One region of the Paraglaciecola sp. L3A3 genome, then DNA from elsewhere that is predicted to be linked to it. Evidence: predicted binding sites of a transcription regulator. Region 1 holds the regulator's gene; each other region holds the start of a gene.
The links. The regulator LexA, encoded in region 1, represses DNA repair genes until DNA is damaged. The targets are predictions, from matches to a motif close to TACTGTATNNNNATACAGTA.

Region 1 (3,292 bases):
ACTGAGTGGGTTCTAAGTAAATAAACGATTGGTTTAGATTTATCTATGCCTAGTTCAGTTTCTAAATCTGCTGGGATACTTTTGACCTTTACTAGCCATTTGATGGGAATGGTTACCATTGCAAATAGCAATCTATTCACCCTTTTCATACTACCGACCTTACTGTTCTTGATTACTTGCGAAGGATAACATAGGGAACGACATCTATAACCTGAACTCTGGATAAATTGTGTTCATCTGTAGCATTTTTGAACGTTTGACAGCCTTGCTTTTGGCCAAGGTACAAAAATGCTTAAAGTATTTCTTAAAGCCACACTACTCTTTTATTTTCTAGTTAGCTTATCACTTTCGAAACTTATGGGGTCACACTGAACCCAGCTAATTAATTATTTCTAAAATCAATAATGGTTATTAATTTTTATTTTACTTTGTAGTATGTTGAATGTTGACAATAAAAGTGAATGGATAACCATGAAATTGATAATATTTTTTACACTGTGTGCTTTAAATTGCTTAATCACAGTGCAAGCAGTAAAACTAAAAACTATTTACCAAGGCTTTAAACAGCCTGTAGAAATTAAATTTTTGCCTGGATCTAGTACTGAGTTATTACTGGGCGAAAAAGAAGGCCAATTGAACTTTGTTGATCTACAACACAAGACTAAATATCAAGTTCATATGTTTGATGTGGAGTCTGCTGTAGAAATGGGGTTATTAGGTGTGACATTTGCTCCTCAGTTTAACCAAAACCAATATATTTTTGTTAATTATAACCCAGAGCAAGGTGAAGACAGAACACGTGTATCTCGTTTTGTTATGGTCAAAAATAAAGATAAGCAATATCGGTTAGAAAATGAAAAAGTACTGATTGAAATTGACCAACCTCGTCAGAATCATAACGGAGGTCAAGTAGCTTTTGGCCCTGATGGTTATTTGTATATAGGTATGGGAGATGGTGGCGGTGCTGGCGATCCAGATGGCCATGGCCAGAATACAAACACCTTATTAGGTAACATGTTACGCCTCGATATTAATACAAAAGATGACGTGCCTTATGTTGTTCCAAGTGATAACCCTTTTGTGGATAAAGACGGTTTTAAGCCAGAAATTTGGGCTTATGGTATAAGAAACCCTTGGCGTTTCTCGTTTGCTGACGATGTGTTAATTGTGGCTGATGTAGGGCAAAGTAAAGTAGAAGAAGTATCTGTGGTCAAAAAAGGCCAAAATATGGGCTGGAATATCATGGAAGGCGACTTGTGCTTTAAACCTGAAAAAGGCTGTAATCAAAAGGGATTAACTTTGCCTAAGATTACTTATCCACGAACAGAAGGTATGTCCATAACCGGTGGTTTTGTATACACAGGTAAATTAATGACTGAGTTATACAATCATTACATCTATGCCGATTTTATTCTGGGTGGTGTGTGGGCCAGCAAATTTCCTGAACTTTCCGCACCAATCAAATTATTTGATGCTAAAGGTATAAACCTATCCACTTTTGCGTTAGATGCTGATGGTGAAATCTACTCTGCCGACTTTGCCAGCGGTGATTTGTACCAGTTGGTACCCTAGTGGTTAATTTTGAAATAGCGTGCTTACTTTGGTAAGCACTGTTAATTAATCGTTCTCATTTTTTCAAGCTGCTTATTTTTTATTAAAAAAAATAGCTAGAACACTTTTAATTTCAATTTAAATAAGGCCTTCAAAAAACAAAGTTTGAGATCTAGCAATAACTGTTTATACTAACAATAACTGTATAGAAAAACAGGCTGTTTATGCGTCCACTAACTGCGAGACAAGAAGAAGTACTTCAACTAATCAAAACGACTATGTTGGATACTGGAATGCCCCCCACACGTGCAGAAATTGCCCGTGAATTAGGCTTTAAATCGGCTAATGCTGCTGAGGAACATTTAAAGGCTTTAGCTCGTAAAGGGGTAATTGAAATATTGCCCGGTACCTCTAGAGGTATTAAGTTAAATACACCTTTAGAAGATCAACTAGAAGATTTAGGTTTACCGTTAATTGGTCAAGTGGCTGCTGGTGAACCTATTTTGGCTCAAGAACATGTTGAAGGTCATTACAAAGTTGATCCTAGTTTGTTCAAACCTAGTGCCGATTTTTTACTTCGTGTAAACGGCATGAGTATGAAAGATATTGGTATTTTAGATGGTGATCTATTAGCCGTTCATCGCACCACAGATGTACACAATGGCCAAGTAGTAGTTGCACGGGTAGACGAAGATGTGACAGTTAAGCGCTTAGAAAGAAAAGGCCGCGAAGTGTTATTACATGCAGAGAATGCAGACTTTTCGCCTATCAAAGTCGATCTTGCTACCCAACCTTTTAATATTGAAGGTATTGCAGTGGGAGTGATCCGCAACGCAGACTGGATGTAATTCTATTCCTTGGTAATTCATTTTTTTGAGCGCAGCAATTTTTGCTGCGTTTTTGTTTTTTATCTAGTTTTCATTTCTCTTATTTAGTTTTTATCTCAACTGTTTCTGTACTTTTAGTAAAACAAATATTCATAAATTATAAATTTTTATACAAAAGTGTTTAAAAAACCATCAATTGATTGTAATTTAAACAAAAAGGCTAGACGTACCCCCCTTAAATAAGTAATCCTTAGTAATTAGTGTAACAAATTGATAACAATGAATTTTCCCTTGGTTAACTTTTTGTTGCTTGCTTTGAGTGTTAAGAAGTCGTAATTGGTCTTTTTTTACTAAAAAATAATAGAATGTATTTGCCACATAGAGGTGCCGAGTGAAAAAAACTTTGTCTAAAACTGGAGCCATGCTGTCTGTTTTATTAGCTAGCCCAGTGTTTGCTGAAAGCAAAAATCATATCGAACAATACAAGTTGAACATGACACAAGGTGCGACTGAGATCAGTGCTGAAGTATATGATATGCATATGCTGATGTTTATTATATGTGTTGTGATTGGTGCTGGCGTGTTCATCGCCATGTTCATATCTATATATTTCCATAGAAAATCTAGAGGGGCCAAGCCAGCCCACTTCCACGAAAATGTAAAAGTGGAAATTGCTTGGACAGTTATCCCTTTCATTATTTTGGTTGGAATGGCCGTGCCAGCTCGAAATTTATTAATCGATATGGAAGATGCTAGTGAGCCTGATGTAACTGTGTTGGTCACAGGTTCCCAGTGGAAATGGCATTATAAGTATATGGACAGCGAAGTTGAATTTTATTCAAAGTTGGCCACACAACAAGAGCAAATTCAAGGCAAGTTTGACAAAGGGGTTAATTATCTTTTAGAAGTTGACC
Region 2 (3,292 bases), 510 kb from region 1:
CTGTCTTTAGCACCGCTGATAGTGGCATATCTTTGAGCAATAGCCGAATAGGCTGGGCCCACAGTTTTAACTTCTGCGTTATGGCAAGCTGCACAATCGCTATTTTGAATAAGTGCTAAGCCGGGATGAATCTTTTCTGCAGAGTTTTGTTCTGCTTGCTTTGATTTTTCTAATGGAGAATAAGTGGCAGTAAAATGTGATTCACCATTTTGCAGGCTTAATGTTTGATTTACCTTATCGTATTTTATTGGCCCTGCAAGCTTAGTATCAATAGGCTGGTATAGATGTTGTAGCTGCAGGTTTAGTTTGTCTGGGAGTCCGCTGATTCGAAAATGTCGAACGAACACCAGTTGGCCATTTTGATTGCTGGCGCTGGGTGTTTCGCTAATATCAGCTTGCCAGGCTTTGCCATTTAAAGTGCCTTTAGCTTGATACAACAAACTGACATCTTGGTCATTAATTTGATGGCCATGATAACTAACTGTACCCGATCCTGCCGACCATTCAGCTTGACCATTTTCTACAAATGTTTGTCCTGATGTTTTAGGTTGTGGACCATGTTTTTGATCAAATACAGCACCAGTGAGGTTGGTCTCTCCTTGCCATAATTTAAATAATTTGGAACTTTTAGTATCATAGGCCGCTGTGATGTCATTACCGAGTTTTAAGCTAATAATGCGAGTTTCACCATCTAAGGTAGAGCGCATTGCTAGTAAACTTGGTTCAGTGAATTCACTAGATGAGCTGGTTTGCTGGGGATTACAGGCTAGACCCGCAACAGAGCTGAAAACTATCAATGACCACTTAGATATAGTGCTCGATTTTAAATTATTAAACATACAGATGACCCTTAAATAACCGATTTTTATCATACGCTGAGGTTTCTCTAGGGGATAGGCACTTGCATACGTATTCAGCAAAACGAAATTAATTGTGATTAACATGGGTCTGTAAATCAGCGGAGTAATTAAAATTGCGTTAGGATCAACCGATTGTGTATTCCATTCTTATCAATAATTTCAGGAGAGCCTTATGAAAAAACTATCTTTACTTGTTTGCGTTGCAGCTTTTATTTCATTTTCGAGTTTTGCCTTAGATCGAACAAAAATTGCAGATTCAGTGCAAAATGTTACCCCCTTACTAAATGGTCAAGTCGCACCCAAAGCTACATTATTAAATGTTGAAGGTGACCCCGTTAGTCTTAAAGCGTTAACCATGGACAAACCGACAATACTTGTTTTTTATCGTGGTGGTTGGTGTCCTTACTGTAATCGTCAACTTGCAGGGCTTAAAGATATAGAAGGTCAGCTAGACAAATTGGGGTACCAAATTTTGGCCATTTCCCCAGAAACTCCAGCTCAGTTACAAGCACAAAAACTACAAACTAAGTTTACAGTGAAACTCTATTCTGATGCAGAATTACAAGCTATTGGTGGTTTTGGTATTGGTTACTATGTTGAAAACGAACAAAGAAACAAGATGAAAACTAAATGGGACATAGTTCTCAACAGTGAAAAATCTTCTGGAACAGCGGTATTGCCTGCGCCTGCAGTGTTTATTCTGGATCAAAAAGGGGTAGTGAAATTTAACTATGTCAACCCAGATACCAAAACTAGAATTTCTCCTGAGTTATTGTATCAAGCGGCTAAACTGTCTTTGTAAACTCAGAATTGGGATTTTTACTGCTCGAAACCGATAATTACTTGATTCATTTAGTTAATTCTTCGATGATGTATCTATTGTATATTTAAACAGGCATTCACTTGTTGTTAAGTGACCTGCCTACATTTGATATGTTGGTTTATTAAGTTTATGGCCTGTAATTTTTTATCTTTTGTGCTGAATAGTCGCCGATGAAAGGTTTAGCTCAAACCCCTGTTACCGAACTAAAAGGTGTGGGTAGTAGGGTGGCTGAAAACTTTTTGAAGCTGTCAATTTCCTCTGTGCAAGACTTATTGTTTCACTTGCCTATGCGTTATGAAGATCGCACCCGTATCTACCCTATAGCCGATTTACAACCCCATTTACACACTAGTATTCAAGGCGAAGTCACCTCTTGTGATGTGCAGTTTGGCCGTAAACGTATGTTAATTGTGCGTATCAGTGATGGCACGGGTACAGTCACTTTACGTTTTTTTCATTTTACCGCCGCGCAAAAAAACAATCTAGAAATAGGCACTACTATCCGTTGTTTTGGTGAAATTAAGGCAGGTAAATACGGTCTTGAGATCATGCATCCAGAATATAAAACCATTGATCTTGATAAACCGCAAACTATGCAAGAGTCATTGACCCCAGTGTATCCGGCCACTGAAGGGATTAAACAACTCACCTTACGCAATCTTACCGAGCAAGCGTTAAAGTTACTGAAGCAAGGTGGTTTGGCTGAATTGTTACCTGAGGGATTGTATCAACATCAATTAGGTTTAGTAGAAGCCTTGATATTAGTGCATAGGCCACCACCCGATGTGACTTTAGCGCTGTTTGAAGAAGGCAAACACCCTGCACAGCAACGATTGGTGATAGAAGAATTATTAGCCCATCATTTAAGTGTGTTAAAAGTGCGCCAACAAAGTCAAAAACAAGCCTCTTATCCTATTCCTGCTGGGGCACCCATTTTACAGCAGTTTTTAGCTAATTTGCCTTTTAAACCCACAGGTGCACAACATAGGGTAACTGCTGATATTCAACAAGATATGCAGCAAAACTATCCTATGATGCGGCTGGTGCAAGGTGACGTAGGTTCGGGTAAAACCTTAGTTGCAGCAATGGCTGCATTATCTGCCATAGCCAGCGGTTATCAGGTGGGGCTAATGGCTCCCACAGAGTTATTGGCCGAACAACATGCCAATAACTTTCGCCAATGGTTCGAACCCTTAGGTATTGATGTAGGATGGTTAGGCGGAAAACTAAAAGGCAAAGCACGACAGCAAGTGCTCACCGACTTGCAGTCCGGTGAGATTAAAATGCTGATTGGTACCCATGCGATTTTCCAAGAAACTGTTGAGTTTCATAACTTAGCTTTAGTGATAGTCGACGAGCAGCATAGGTTTGGTGTGCATCAACGTTTAGCATTACGTGAAAAAGGTGAATCTCAAGGGGCGTTTCCCCATCAATTAATTATGACAGCTACGCCTATTCCGCGCACATTAGCCATGACGGCTTATGCCGATCTAAATACATCGATAATAGATGAATTACCGCCCGGTAGAACCCCAGTTAAAACCGTAGTATTGCCCGACACTAGGCGCGATGAAGTGATTGAACGGGTACGGAATGCCAGTATTGAACA
Region 3 (3,292 bases), 2.3 Mb from region 1:
AGTGTATCTCCAGCTAATAGACGTGCTAACTCCTTAATTCGTTCATTTTCTTTTAAACAAATCATGTGTGTTTCTGTGGTTTTTTTATCGCTAAACTTAGTGACAAACATCTGATTGTGAGCTCTGGCAGCGACTTGGGGCAAGTGAGTAACACAAATAACCTGAGTCGATGTGCCTAATTTTCTTAATAATTCTCCTACTACAGAAGCGGTTGAACCACTGATCCCACTATCAACCTCATCAAAAATCATAGTGGCTACTTGATTGTTACTAGAACTGATAACTTGAATCGCTAAGCCAATTCGAGATAATTCCCCGCCTGATACTACTTTCTCTAATTTATCTTGGGCTTGACCTTTGTTGGTGGAAACCATAAAACTAATGTGATCTAAGCCTAATTTATGTGGCGTGCCAAATTCATCGTGTTTCACTGTAATAGTAAATTCAGCATCAGCCATATTCATTTTATGGATATGTTGTTCAACTTGTTTAGCAAAGGATTTTGCCGCTTTTTGTCTAGAGATATTTAATTTTTGGGCGACAGCACGATACTCGGTTTCAAGCACTTGTAATTGTTCTTTCAAGCCATCTAATAAAGAGTCATCTTGCACTAAGTCTTGATATTCTTGGCTTAACTCTTGGTGTAAGTCATATAAAGTTTCAGGCTGTACATTATGTTTTCTTGCTAAGTCTAGGGCTTGGGAGTAACGAGCTTCGACGTTTTGCATACGCATAGGATCAATTTCAAGCTGTTCGGTATACGCTCTGAGTTCAGTTGACGCTTCTTCAATTTGAATGCTAGCTTCAGTTAGCATAGTAACAATCGGGGTTAAACTGGCATCGTGCTGTTGCAATTCAGTTAATCTGTCTAGGCTATTTTGCACCGCAGACAGGGCATTAAACTCTTCTGCCTCATATAGTTGATGAAAACTAATTTGACTTTGTTCTAGAAGGGTTTGGCTATGACTTAATTTTTTATGTTCTAACTCTAATTCTATAAATTCACCTTCTGCTAACGCAAATTCGTCTAACTCAACAATTTGGTAAGACAGTAACTGGCTACGATCATCTCTTTGTTGCTGACCTTCTAGTAAGGCTTGATATTGTTTTTGTTGGTTCCGTAAAGTTTGGTAATGTTCACTGACCGAATTGATTAATTTTTGATGTTCAGCATATTGATCGAGTAAGTGAAGTTGGTGGTCATTTTTAAGAATTTGTTGATGGGCATGTTGGCCATGAATACTGAGTAAATAAAAACCTAAACTTTTAAGTTGTTGCAAAGGTACAGGTGTGCCATTAATAAATGCCTTAGAACGTCCCTCAGAAGAGATCACTCGTCTAATGAGTACATCATGGTCATCAGCCAATTCATGCTGTTCTAGCCAACTTAAGGCCGCAGGCAGTTTAGAAATATCAAAACTCGCACTTACTTCAGCTTTTTCTGCGCCAGTTCTGACCATTCCACTATCAGCTCTGTCACCTAAGCACAATCCCAAGGCGTCCACAGATATGGATTTTCCCGCACCTGTTTCGCCGGTGACGGCTGTCATACCAAGATTAAATTCAATATCTAGTGTTTTTACAACCGCAAAGTTTCGAATGGAAAGGTGAGTTAGCATAGTAATACCTATACCTGTTTAATTATACAGTGGTGTAAATATAACCATGCTTTGGGGTTGTGTCTAGCATTCAAATAAAAAAGTTTAAACTTTGTTCAGGAACTTGGCTTAATAAAGTTTACTACCCCAACCAAGTTTTGTTCTTAATACATTGAAATAGTTGTAGTTTTCAGGGTGTATTAGAGTAAGTTTAGCTGGGTTTTTACTGATAATAACTTGGTCGCCTGGTAGTACAGTTAATACTATATGGCTGTCACAACTCACTTGTAAGTTGTCTGAATTATCAGGAGAAACTTTTAATTTTACTATACTGTTGGCATCTACCACTATAGGGCGACTACTTAAAGTATGAGGGAACATTGGTACTAAAGTTAACGCATCTAAGGTTGGAGTAAGAATTGGGCCACCACCTGATAAGGAATAAGCAGTAGAACCTGTAGGCGTGGCGACTATTAATCCATCAGAACGTTGGCTAAAAACAAAATGGTTGTCTAAATAGACTTCAAACTCCATCATGTGAGCTACTTTCCCATGGTGTATAACTACTTCGTTGACCGCGGTATCATGGCTTTGTAATTCTCCTTGGCGATAGACTTCGACGGTTAATAAAAACCTTTCTTCTATTTGATAATTTTCATCAAAAATACTATCTAATTGAGGTTCTATATCATCGGGATTAATGTCGGTCAGAAAGCCTAAGTTCCCCCGGTTAATACCTACTACAGCCACATTGTATTCAGCTAAAATCCGAGCGGCGCCTAACATATTGCCATCCCCACCCACAACAATAGCTAAGTCTGCTTGTTTGCCAATAGTGTGAATATCAGCGGCTTCAAAACCTTGAGAGTCTAATTTTTTTGCGGTGCGTTCTTCAACTAACACCCTGCAGCCGCGTTTAGTGAGATAAACGATTAATGCTTTAAAGCTAAGATTAGCATCTGCATGTGCTTGTTTGCCGATTAAACCAACAGTATTAAATTTCATAGAATTACGATATATAGCGATATGGGCAGAAGTATACCCATTGCATGTAATGAAAGTCATTTCTTTCTGTGTATTTAGTGCATTCTTTAAGTTTTCATTGACTGCAAGAATGGATTCTTTTTATAGTCGTTCAATAATTATTATAAATAGGAAAGGATTGATGGGGCCAATAATGTTAGACATTGCAGGTTATGAACTGTCATTGGAGGAAATAGATAAGTTAGACCATCCACTTGTCGGAGGCTTAATTTTATTTAGCCGAAATTATTATGACCAAAAACAGTTGGCCGATTTAGTAAAACACATTCGCATGGTAACGCGTAATGATGTGATCATTGCTACAGACCATGAAGGAGGGCGAGTTCAGCGTTTTCGACAAGGTTTTAGTAAAATACCTGCTATGGGTGATATAGCAATAAAATCGGACTATTATGACCTGAAAGATGAAGATGTCTGTCAACATTTAGGTTGGTTAATGGCAGCAGAATTACAGGCTTTTGATATAGATATTAGTTTTGCCCCCGTGCTCGACATTCATGGCGTATCAGAAGTTATAGGCGATAGAAGTTTTCATCAGCAACCAGCACAAATTATTAAATTGGCTAGTCATTTTATAAAAGGAATGCACCAAGCCGGTATGAAGGCCACTGGTAAACATTTTCCAGGTCACGGTAATGTCTTAGAAGATT

Region 2: a site for LexA is predicted at 1,738-1,757, ahead of recG (ATP-dependent DNA helicase RecG). Genes of this name have one in related genera too.
Region 3: a site for LexA is predicted at 1,632-1,651, ahead of recN (DNA repair protein RecN). Genes of this name have one in related genera too.

The regions. Positions count from the first base shown of each region.
Region 1 is NZ_CP047023.1:5,099,991-5,103,282, reverse strand. It holds gene plsB (glycerol-3-phosphate 1-O-acyltransferase PlsB) at 1-149, opposite strand, end outside; gene GQR87_RS21305 (sorbosone dehydrogenase family protein) at 472-1,572, shown strand; gene lexA (transcriptional repressor LexA) at 1,776-2,399, shown strand; gene coxB (cytochrome c oxidase subunit II) at 2,800-3,292, shown strand, end outside.
Region 2 is NZ_CP047023.1:298,440-301,731, forward strand. It holds gene GQR87_RS01220 (family 16 glycoside hydrolase) at 1-839, opposite strand, end outside; gene GQR87_RS01225 (peroxiredoxin-like family protein) at 1,033-1,662, shown strand; gene recG (ATP-dependent DNA helicase RecG) at 1,854-3,292, shown strand, end outside.
Region 3 is NZ_CP047023.1:2,829,339-2,832,630, reverse strand. It holds gene recN (DNA repair protein RecN) at 1-1,619, opposite strand, end outside; gene nadK (NAD(+) kinase) at 1,728-2,603, opposite strand; gene nagZ (beta-N-acetylhexosaminidase) at 2,776-3,292, shown strand, end outside.